4 regions of the Rahnella sp. NRRL B-41462 genome follow, and region 1 is predicted to be linked to each of the others. Evidence: predicted binding sites of a transcription regulator. Region 1 holds the regulator's gene; each other region holds the start of a gene.
What was found. The regulator CRP, encoded in region 1, controls carbon source genes, mostly activating them, when cyclic AMP is high. The targets are predictions, from matches to a motif close to ATGTGANNNNNNTCACAT.
Positions count from the first base shown of each region.

Region 1 (2,207 bases):
GATTGCACTACACCCCCCTGCGGACATCAGTAACATTTCCATCGGGCTTGGGGCTTTATCACCCGCGTTTCCATCCATTGAAATCTGATGACCCGATGCAGACTCACCTAAAAATGTCAGTCCTTCAACCCATTTGACACGTGCATGCATGAACTATTCTCCCGGTGAATAAACTTGTCGAAATCTGCTCTCAGAGTACCCTTTCACCTAAAATCTGGCAACGTAACCCGATCGCCATCATGCTGAAGCGAGACAACAGAAGACAGCATCTCAAACCTGTGCTACAAACAAAGCCGAAACATACTTTCCAGTAAATTGCGGTGACGGTTTTTGCGGTTTAAGTACAGAACCCACGGTGATGACAGCAATAAACAGGCTGTTGCACTCCGACATCCGCTTGCAGCATTTCTGGAGAGTTATATGCTGAAAGGGCGCTTTGGATTTGAAGTGCCGTACAGGGAACTCTGAGCCCTGTGATTTTGGGCAGCGATAACAACAGAGGATAATAGCAAATGGTTCTCGGCAAGCCACAAACAGACCCGACTCTTGAATGGTTCCTGTCTCACTGTCATATACATAAGTATCCTTCTAAAAGTACGCTGATTCACCAGGGTGAAAAAGCCGAAACGCTTTACTACATCGTGAAAGGGTCAGTTGCTGTCCTGATTAAAGATGAAGAAGGCAAGGAAATGATACTGTCCTACCTTAACCAAGGTGACTTCATCGGTGAGCTGGGACTCTTCGAAGAAGGTCAGGAACGCAGTGCCTGGGTACGTGCTAAAACTGCCTGTGAAGTGGCTGAAATTTCATATAAAAAATTCCGCCAGCTGATTCAGGTTAACCCGGATATTCTGATGCGTCTCTCCGCGCAGATGGCCAACCGTCTGCAAGTGACGTCAGAGAAAGTCGGCAACCTTGCCTTCCTTGACGTTACCGGTCGTATCGCTCAAACCTTGCTCAATCTGGCTAAACAGCCTGATGCAATGACCCATCCGGACGGGATGCAAATCAAGATTACCCGCCAGGAAATTGGCCAAATCGTCGGTTGTTCACGTGAAACAGTCGGACGCATTCTCAAAATGCTGGAAGATCAAAGCCTGATCTCCGCACACGGTAAAACGATTGTCGTTTACGGCACACGTTAATCCCTCAAAAATTGGCGCGGCAAAACACTGTCGCGCCTTTTTTATGGGCTAAGCTTTACCCATGACGCTATGGCGAAGACTGTTTTACCATCCTGAAGTGAACTACGCGCTGCGCCAGACGCTGGTGTTGTGCTTACCTGTTGGCATTTGCTGGCTGTTTGGCAATTTGCAAATGGGCCTGCTGTTTTCCCTCTGCCCGGCCTGTTGTAACATCGCCGGTCTGGATACCCCGCATAAACGCTTTTTCAAACGCCTGCTCGTCGGCGGTTCACTCTTTGCCGTGAGCAGCCTTCTGCTGCAACTGATGCTCGAAAGCTGGCATATACCGCTGCCGCTGATCATGCTGTCGCTGGCGTTACTGCTCGGCGTCACCGGTGAAATCAGCCCGCTGCATGCGCGCCTGCTGCCCGGTGCGCTGGTGGCGACTATCTTCACGCTGAGTATGGTGGGCGTGCGCCCGATGTGGCAGGCCCCGGTGTTGTTCGCCGCTGGCACAGCCTGGTACGGATTGTTTAACTGGGCGTGGTTTCGTATTTCGGAAGAACAGCCGATGCGCGAAACACTCAGCCAGCTCTATCTGCAACTCGCGGATTATTTCGAAGCCAAGTACAGCCTGCTGACGCAACACACCGATCCCGAAACCGCGTTACCCCCACTGCTAGCCCGCCAGCAGCAGGTTATCGACCTGATTGCCCTGCTTTATCAGCAATTACACATGTTGCCCCAGCACGGACATCATCATCACCATAAGCGGCTATTTCAGCGTTTTCAGGTGGCGCTCGATTTGCAGGAGCACATTACAGTGAGCCTGCATCAGCCGGAAGAAGTGCAGAAACTGGTGGAGGAAAGCCATGCCGAAGCGGTTATCCGCCGAAATGCACAGGTGATTTCCACCCGTCTTCGGGTGATTGCCGACGATATTCTTTATCACCGTTTATCCGGGCGCTTTACGATGGCCAATGAGCTGACCGCGCTGGAGAAAATCGCCGCGCGCAATCCGGACAATCCGGTAGGTCAGTTTTGTTATTACCATTTCAGCCGCATTGCGCGCCTGCTGCGTAC
Region 1 is NZ_JYDF01000051.1:60,248-62,454, forward strand. It holds gene UC14_RS13615 (OsmC family protein) at 1-150, opposite strand, end outside; gene crp (cAMP-activated global transcriptional regulator CRP) at 513-1,145, shown strand; gene UC14_RS13625 (YccS/YhfK family putative transporter) at 1,207-2,207, shown strand, end outside.

Region 2 (2,207 bases), on a different contig from region 1:
CAGCATGCCGACCGGCGCTGGCAGGCCGATCCATTTCTGGCCGAGCATCCCGACCATGTACAGCAGGATGGCCAGCAGCGCACCACAGGCCAGCGCGTTGACGCCCGGATTGCCCTCAAATTCATCGGTGCCACTGCCCATCTGGCCTTTTTTCGACGGCATCAGTTGGCCTTCGCCGGTAAGATGCGGATAACGTTTACCAAGCTGGTTCAGCACGCCCGCCAGCACAATGGCCGTCAGGCCACCGAGCATAACAATCGGCAGAATGCGCCCAAGCGCCACGCCCTGCTCCATATGCAGGATGGTCGCGTAACCCATCGACAGCGGGATCGCACCTTCCCCGACACCGCCAGCCATGATCGGCAGGATCAGGAAGAAGAAGGTTTGCATTGGCGGTAAACCTAAAACAGTGCCCATCGCCATACCGGCAATCATGCCGACCACTTCGCCGCACAGCATCGGTACGAAAATACGCATAAAGCCCTGGATCAGCACCTGACGGTTCATGCTCATGATGCTGCCGACAATAATGCAGCAGATATAAAGGTAGAGAATATTGGTGGATTTATAGAATTTGACCGTGGAATCAACAACAACATCCGGCAGCAGGCCGTAATGCACCATCGCCGAAGGAATAAAAGTGGCACAAATCGCCGCGGCCCCCAGTTTACCCACCACAGGTAAGCGTTTACCCAACTCGCCACAGGCAAAACCGAAGAAGGCCAGCGTGGCGACCATCACCACGATGTCACTCGGCAACTTGCCATTCAGGCAATCGAGCAGGATCAGCACGCCCGCCAGCAGGAAAAAGGGCAGCGGGATAATGCCTATCTTGTAGTGATCAAGAATGTGCCACCATTTTTGTCTGGCCGAGAGGCCGGAGGTTTTCGTTTCTTTGACAGCGATGTAGGAATCGTCGGTTGTGCTCATGACATTGCCTCTTTCTTCTGAAGACTTTTCTTATTGATGGTCTGAGCATATGAAAACAGGCGGTCAGCCGGGTGTGAGGTTGTTCAAATTAAAACCGCAGGGATAAAGGTTGTTATGGTGTTTATGGTGTTAATGCACCCTGATTTATAAGGATTATAAGATTAGTAGTAAATCCCGCTATTAACCCTGTTATTACTGTGTGAAATAATCATTATTTTAATCTTCTGTTCACAACTCCGCTTCTCTGCGATTACGACTCACATTTCGCCGTGATAGGCTTATTGAATGTATATCTCAGGTTCGCCATGCTGCAGGTCGTATGAAATTCAGGTTACCTTTTCAGGTAAAACTCTTTTTATCTCTGGTGGTATTTTCCTGCGTGTTGCTGGCACTGCTGGGGGCTATTTTATTTCATATTATTGACCGTCAGTTACATCATGATCTGGGCCAGCGTGCACGGGTTCAGGCCAGCGAGATCGCTCTGATGCCGGGGCTGGCGCAAAAGGTGCAGGCCCGCGATATCCCCGGCATCGCGAAACTAATCCAGCCATTACGCGATAAAAGTGACGCCAGTTATATCGTTATCGGCGATACCCGCGAGCTGCATCTTTATCATTCCGAATCCCCGGAGCGCATAGACCTGCCGATGATTGGCGGTGATAACGCCGGTGTGCTGGCCGGTAAAACCATTATTTCCGTACGTCAGGGCGGCATCGGCGTTTCATTGCGCAGCAAAGCCCCGATTCTGGATGCCAGTAATCAGGTGATCGGCATTGTCTCGGTCGGTTATCTCACCTCTTACATCGATAATATTAATGGCCGCCGTCTGGCGCAGGCCGGTTTATACGGTTTACTGCTTTTATTACTGCTGTTTATTTTTTCATGGATGTTCACCCGCAACGTTAAAAAACAGATGTTCTGGCTGGAACCCAAAGATATTACCCTGCTGGTCCGCCAGCAAAAAGCGTTGCTGGAAGCCATGTATGAGGGCGTATTTGCGATCAACGCCGAAAGGCAACTGATTTCAATTAACCGGGCCGCACGCGAGTTACTGGATATCCGCCAGCCCGAAAACGAGCTACTGGGTAAACCGCTGGCGGAGGTGCTTCAGACGCCGCCCACGTTCTTTACGCAACGTGGTGTCAGTGAAAACAACAGTCAGCATGATCAGATTACGGTACTCAATCAGAGACAGGTGATCGTCAACCGCGTACCCATCGAACTTGAACCCGGTGCAGAAAGTGGCTGGGTATTCAGTTTCCGCGATAAAAATGACA
Region 2 is NZ_JYDF01000061.1:26,094-28,300, forward strand. It holds gene UC14_RS15860 (2-hydroxycarboxylate transporter family protein) at 1-930, opposite strand, end outside; partial or broken gene UC14_RS15865 (ATP-binding protein) at 1,250-2,207, shown strand, end outside.
Region 2: the regulator CRP is predicted to act here: its motif matches at 1,002-1,019, upstream of UC14_RS15860 (2-hydroxycarboxylate transporter family protein).

Region 3 (2,207 bases), on a different contig from region 1:
TGCTCGGCGGTATTCTGTTGCGTTTCGGGCTGAACGCCTTTACCTCACTGCAAAGCAATTTTGCCCTCGCAGGGACCATGTGTCTGGTGTATCTGCTGGCAAAACGCGCCCTGCCGCGCTATGCGGTGGTAATGGCGCTGGTTGCCGGGCTGATCGTCGCCGCATTACAGGGTGATATTGCCCTGCACGGTCAGACGCTGACCTTCGCCGCACCGGCGTTTGTGATGCCGCATTTCACACTTTCCACCATTATCGGCATTGGCATTCCGTTTTTTGTGGTGACCATGGCCTCACAGAATGCGCCGGGCATCGCCACACTGAAAGCGCACGGCTACCATCTGCCTGTTTCGCCACTGATTTCCTGGACAGCGCTGACTGCGTTAGTTTTAGCGCCGTTCGGCGGTTTTACCATCTGTATCGCCGCCATTACCGCCGCGATTTGTATGGGTGAGGATATTCATCCTGATCCCAAAAAACGCTATATGGCGGCCGTCTCGGCAGGCGTTTTCTATCTGATTGCGGGCGTGTTTGGCGGTTCCATCGGCATGGTCTTTACTGCGTTACCGGAGGCGCTGATCCACACCATCGCCGGGCTGGCGCTGCTCGGCACCATTGCTGGCAGCCTGTACCGCGCGCTGGAAAATGAGCGTCAGCGCGACGCGGCAATCATTACGTTTCTGATCACTGCTTCCGGCGTCACGCTGCTGGGAGTCGGTTCGGCATTCTGGGGGCTGGCCGGTGGTGTGATAACCCATCTGATCCTCAGCATTCCGGCGCGCAATCGTGATAAATCTGCCGGGAAAAGTTGAGTCCGTTCAAGTTATGGGTAACAGGTTTTCGTAACACGACGCAAAGTGACGACGATCACATTTTATGACCGGCAAACCCTCTTTACTGGGCGCAATCAGGCCCTTTAAAGAGCGAGAATTCCATGACTATTGCCACACAATCCTGCGTCGTAACCGGGAAAAAAGACGTTTCGGTGATCAACCAGACCCTCGACTACACCGGAGCAGGTACGCTGGTGAAAATCACCCGCGGCGGCATCTGCGGCTCGGATCTGCATTATTACGAACACGGCGCGGTGGGTGATTTCAAAGTGCGCGAGGCGATGGTACTCGGCCACGAAGTGGTGGGTGTGGTGGAGAAATCGGATACCCCGCGTTTGCAGCCTGGTCAGAAAGTGGCGCTGAACCCGAGTAAGCCGTGCAAAGCCTGCAAATACTGTCTTTCCGGCGACGAAAATCAGTGCACCACCATGAAATTCTTCGGCAGCGCGATGTATTTCCCGCACATCAATGGCGCGTTTACGCAGTATAAGATCGTCGACAGCGACCAGTGCATTCCTTACGACAATCAGGTCAGTGACCGTCTGATGGTGTTCGCCGAGCCGCTGGCCGTCGCCATTCATGCCGTCAATCAGGCAGGCGATATTCATGGCAAAACGGTGTTTGTTTCCGGCGTCGGTCCGATCGGTTGCCTGATCGTGCTGGCGGCGAAAGCCAAAGGCGCCGCGCAAATCGTGGTGACGGACCCGAGCGAACGTTGCCGCACGCTGGCACTGGCGGTGGGTGCAGGTAAAGCGCTGGACGCCGCACAGGGTGATTTCAGTGAATATCAGGCGGAGAAAGGCTTTTTCGATGTCTCCTTTGATGCCTCCGGCCATCCGTCTTCCATCCGCCGTTGTCTGGAAGTGACCCGCGCGCGCGGCACGCTGGTTCAGGTCGGCATGGGACCGGTGGTGAATGAATTCCCGCTGATGATGCTCATTGCCAAAGAAATTAACTGGGTCGGCAGCTTCCGCTTCACCGAAGAATTCAACACGGCGGTCGAATGGCTGGCGAATAAAACTGTCGATCCGATGCCGCTGCTGTCGGCGGAATTCCCGCAGGAAAGCCTGGTGGAAGCGCTGGAGTACGCTCTGGATAAATCCAAAGCCTCGAAAGTGCAACTGGTTTTCTAGTTCACTCTGCAACGCCACTCACAATATCAAAACACCGTTTCATTTTATTATGTCCTCTGATTTTTATCCTCAGAGGACATTTGCATTATGGTAAAGGACAACGCGAAAAAGCAGGTCGCTCTGCTGCTGGCCGACGGATTTGAAGAAGGTGAAGCGGTAATTGTGCTCGATATTCTCGAGCGGCTGGAGATTCAGGTCACCACATTAGCCTGCCAGAAAAGCCTGACGCTGCGCACCTATCACG
Region 3 is NZ_JYDF01000012.1:5,482-7,688, reverse strand. It holds gene UC14_RS04340 (benzoate/H(+) symporter BenE family transporter) at 1-809, shown strand, start outside; gene idnD (L-idonate 5-dehydrogenase) at 932-1,963, shown strand; gene UC14_RS04330 (DJ-1/PfpI family protein) at 2,051-2,207, shown strand, end outside.
Region 3: the regulator CRP is predicted to act here: its motif matches at 853-870, upstream of idnD (L-idonate 5-dehydrogenase).

Region 4 (2,207 bases), on a different contig from region 1:
ATAGCAAGGGCGAATTTGTTTCTGACTGGTGGCACCAAAGTGTCAACGTTGTAGGTAGCGCCGATACCCGTTTCGGGCCTACGCTGCGTAACGATGTTTACCTTGAATATGAAGCGTTTGCGCACAAAGACTGGTTTGATTTCTACGGTTATATCGATATTCCTAAAACCTTCGGCGCCGGTAATGGTAATGACACCGGTATCTGGGATAAAAACGGTTCTCCGCTGTTTATGGAAATCGAACCGCGTTTCTCTATTGATAAGCTGACCGGTACTGATCTGAGCTTCGGTCCGTTCAAAGAATGGTACTTCGCGAACAACTATATCTACGACATGGGTCCGGATAGCGATAACCGTCAAAATACCTGGTACATGGGGCTGGGCACCGACATCGACACCGGTTTGCCGATGAGCCTGTCTCTGAACGTGTATGCGAAATACCAGTGGGAAAACTACGGCGCAGCGAATGAAAACAGCTGGGACGGTTACCGTTTCAAAGTGAAATATTTCGTTCCTCTGACGCAACTGTGGGGTGGCAACCTGAGCTATATCGGGTTCACCAACTTCGACTGGGGCTCCTCACTGGGTGATGACGATTTCCGTGATCTGAACGGCAACAAAGCGCGTTCTAACAACTCTATCGCCTCCAGCCATATCCTGTCGCTGAACTACACACACTGGCATTACTCGTTCGTGGCGCGTTACTTCCACAACGGCGGCCAGTGGGCTGACGGCGCTGAACTGAACTTCGGTAACGGTAACTTCGATGTGAAGTCCACCGGCTGGGGTTACTACGGCGTGATTGGCTACAACTTCTGATTTCAGCGGTTGTACGACAAACCCGGCTCCGGCCGGGTTTTTTGTTTTTATTGCTTTCTGAAAAGTCGCACATTAAGCATTTTTTTTAGCTGTTGAGTGAAAAATGACCACAACTACAGGCGATCCTGACGCGCTGTTGTGGCATAATGCGCGCCAAATCACATTTCCCAATTAAGAGCGAGCGTTGTGCTAAGTACTTACAACATCACCATGCAATTCGGCAGCAAGCCGTTATTTGAAAATATTAACGTGAAATTTGGCGGCGGTAACCGTTACGGCCTGATTGGCGCGAACGGTTGTGGCAAGTCCACTTTCATGAAGATCCTCGGTGGCGACTTAGTGCCTTCTGGCGGTAACGTTGTGCTGGACCCGAATGAGCGTCTGGGTAAATTACGCCAGGATCAGTTCGCCTTCGAACAGTTCAGCGTGCTGGACACCGTTATCATGGGCCACACCGAATTGTGGGAAGTGAAGGAAGAGCGCGACCGTATTTACGCGATGGCGGAAATGAGCGAAGAAGACGGCTACAAAGTGGCTGATCTGGAAGTCGCTTACGGCGAAATGGACGGCTACAGCGCAGAATCCCGTGCGGGTGAATTGCTGCTGGGCGTGGGGATCCCTGTCGAGCAACATTATGGCCCGATGAGCGAAATCGCCCCGGGCTTTAAACTGCGTGTTTTGCTGGCGCAGGCGCTGTTCTCCGACCCGGAAATCCTGCTGCTCGACGAACCGACGAACAACCTGGACATCGATACTATTCGCTGGCTGGAGCAGGTGCTGAACGAACGTAACAGCACCATGATCATCATTTCCCATGACCGTCACTTCCTGAACATGGTGTGTACGCACATGGCGGATCTCGACTATGGCGAACTGCGTGTTTATCCGGGCAACTACGATGAATACATGACGGCGGCGACGCAGGCTCGTGAACTTCTCAGCGCCAATAACGCCAAGAAGAAAGCTCAGATTGCTGAATTGCAATCGTTCGTCAGCCGCTTCAGCGCGAACGCCTCCAAATCTAAACAGGCGACTTCCCGTGCCCGTCAGATTGATAAAATTCAGCTTGATGAAATCAAAGCATCCAGCCGTCAGAACCCTTACATGCGCTTCGAGCAGGACAAGAAATTGTTCCGTAATGCGCTGGAAGTGGAAAAAATCACCAAAGGTTTCGACAACGGTCCGCTGTTTAAAAATCTCGGCCTGATGCTTGAAGTGGGCGAGAAAGTCGCGATTCTGGGTGCCAACGGTATCGGTAAATCAACGCTGCTGAAAACGCTGGTCGGTGAGCATGAACCGGAAAGCGGTTCAGTAAAATGGTCTGAAAACGCCAAGATCGGTTATTACGCGCAGGATCACGAATATGAATTCGATGACACCCTGAACGTC
Region 4 is NZ_JYDF01000093.1:3,330-5,536, forward strand. It holds gene UC14_RS20545 (nucleoside-specific channel-forming protein Tsx) at 1-818, shown strand, start outside; gene UC14_RS20550 (ABC-F family ATPase) at 1,005-2,207, shown strand, end outside.
Region 4: the regulator CRP is predicted to act here: its motif matches at 965-982, upstream of UC14_RS20550 (ABC-F family ATPase).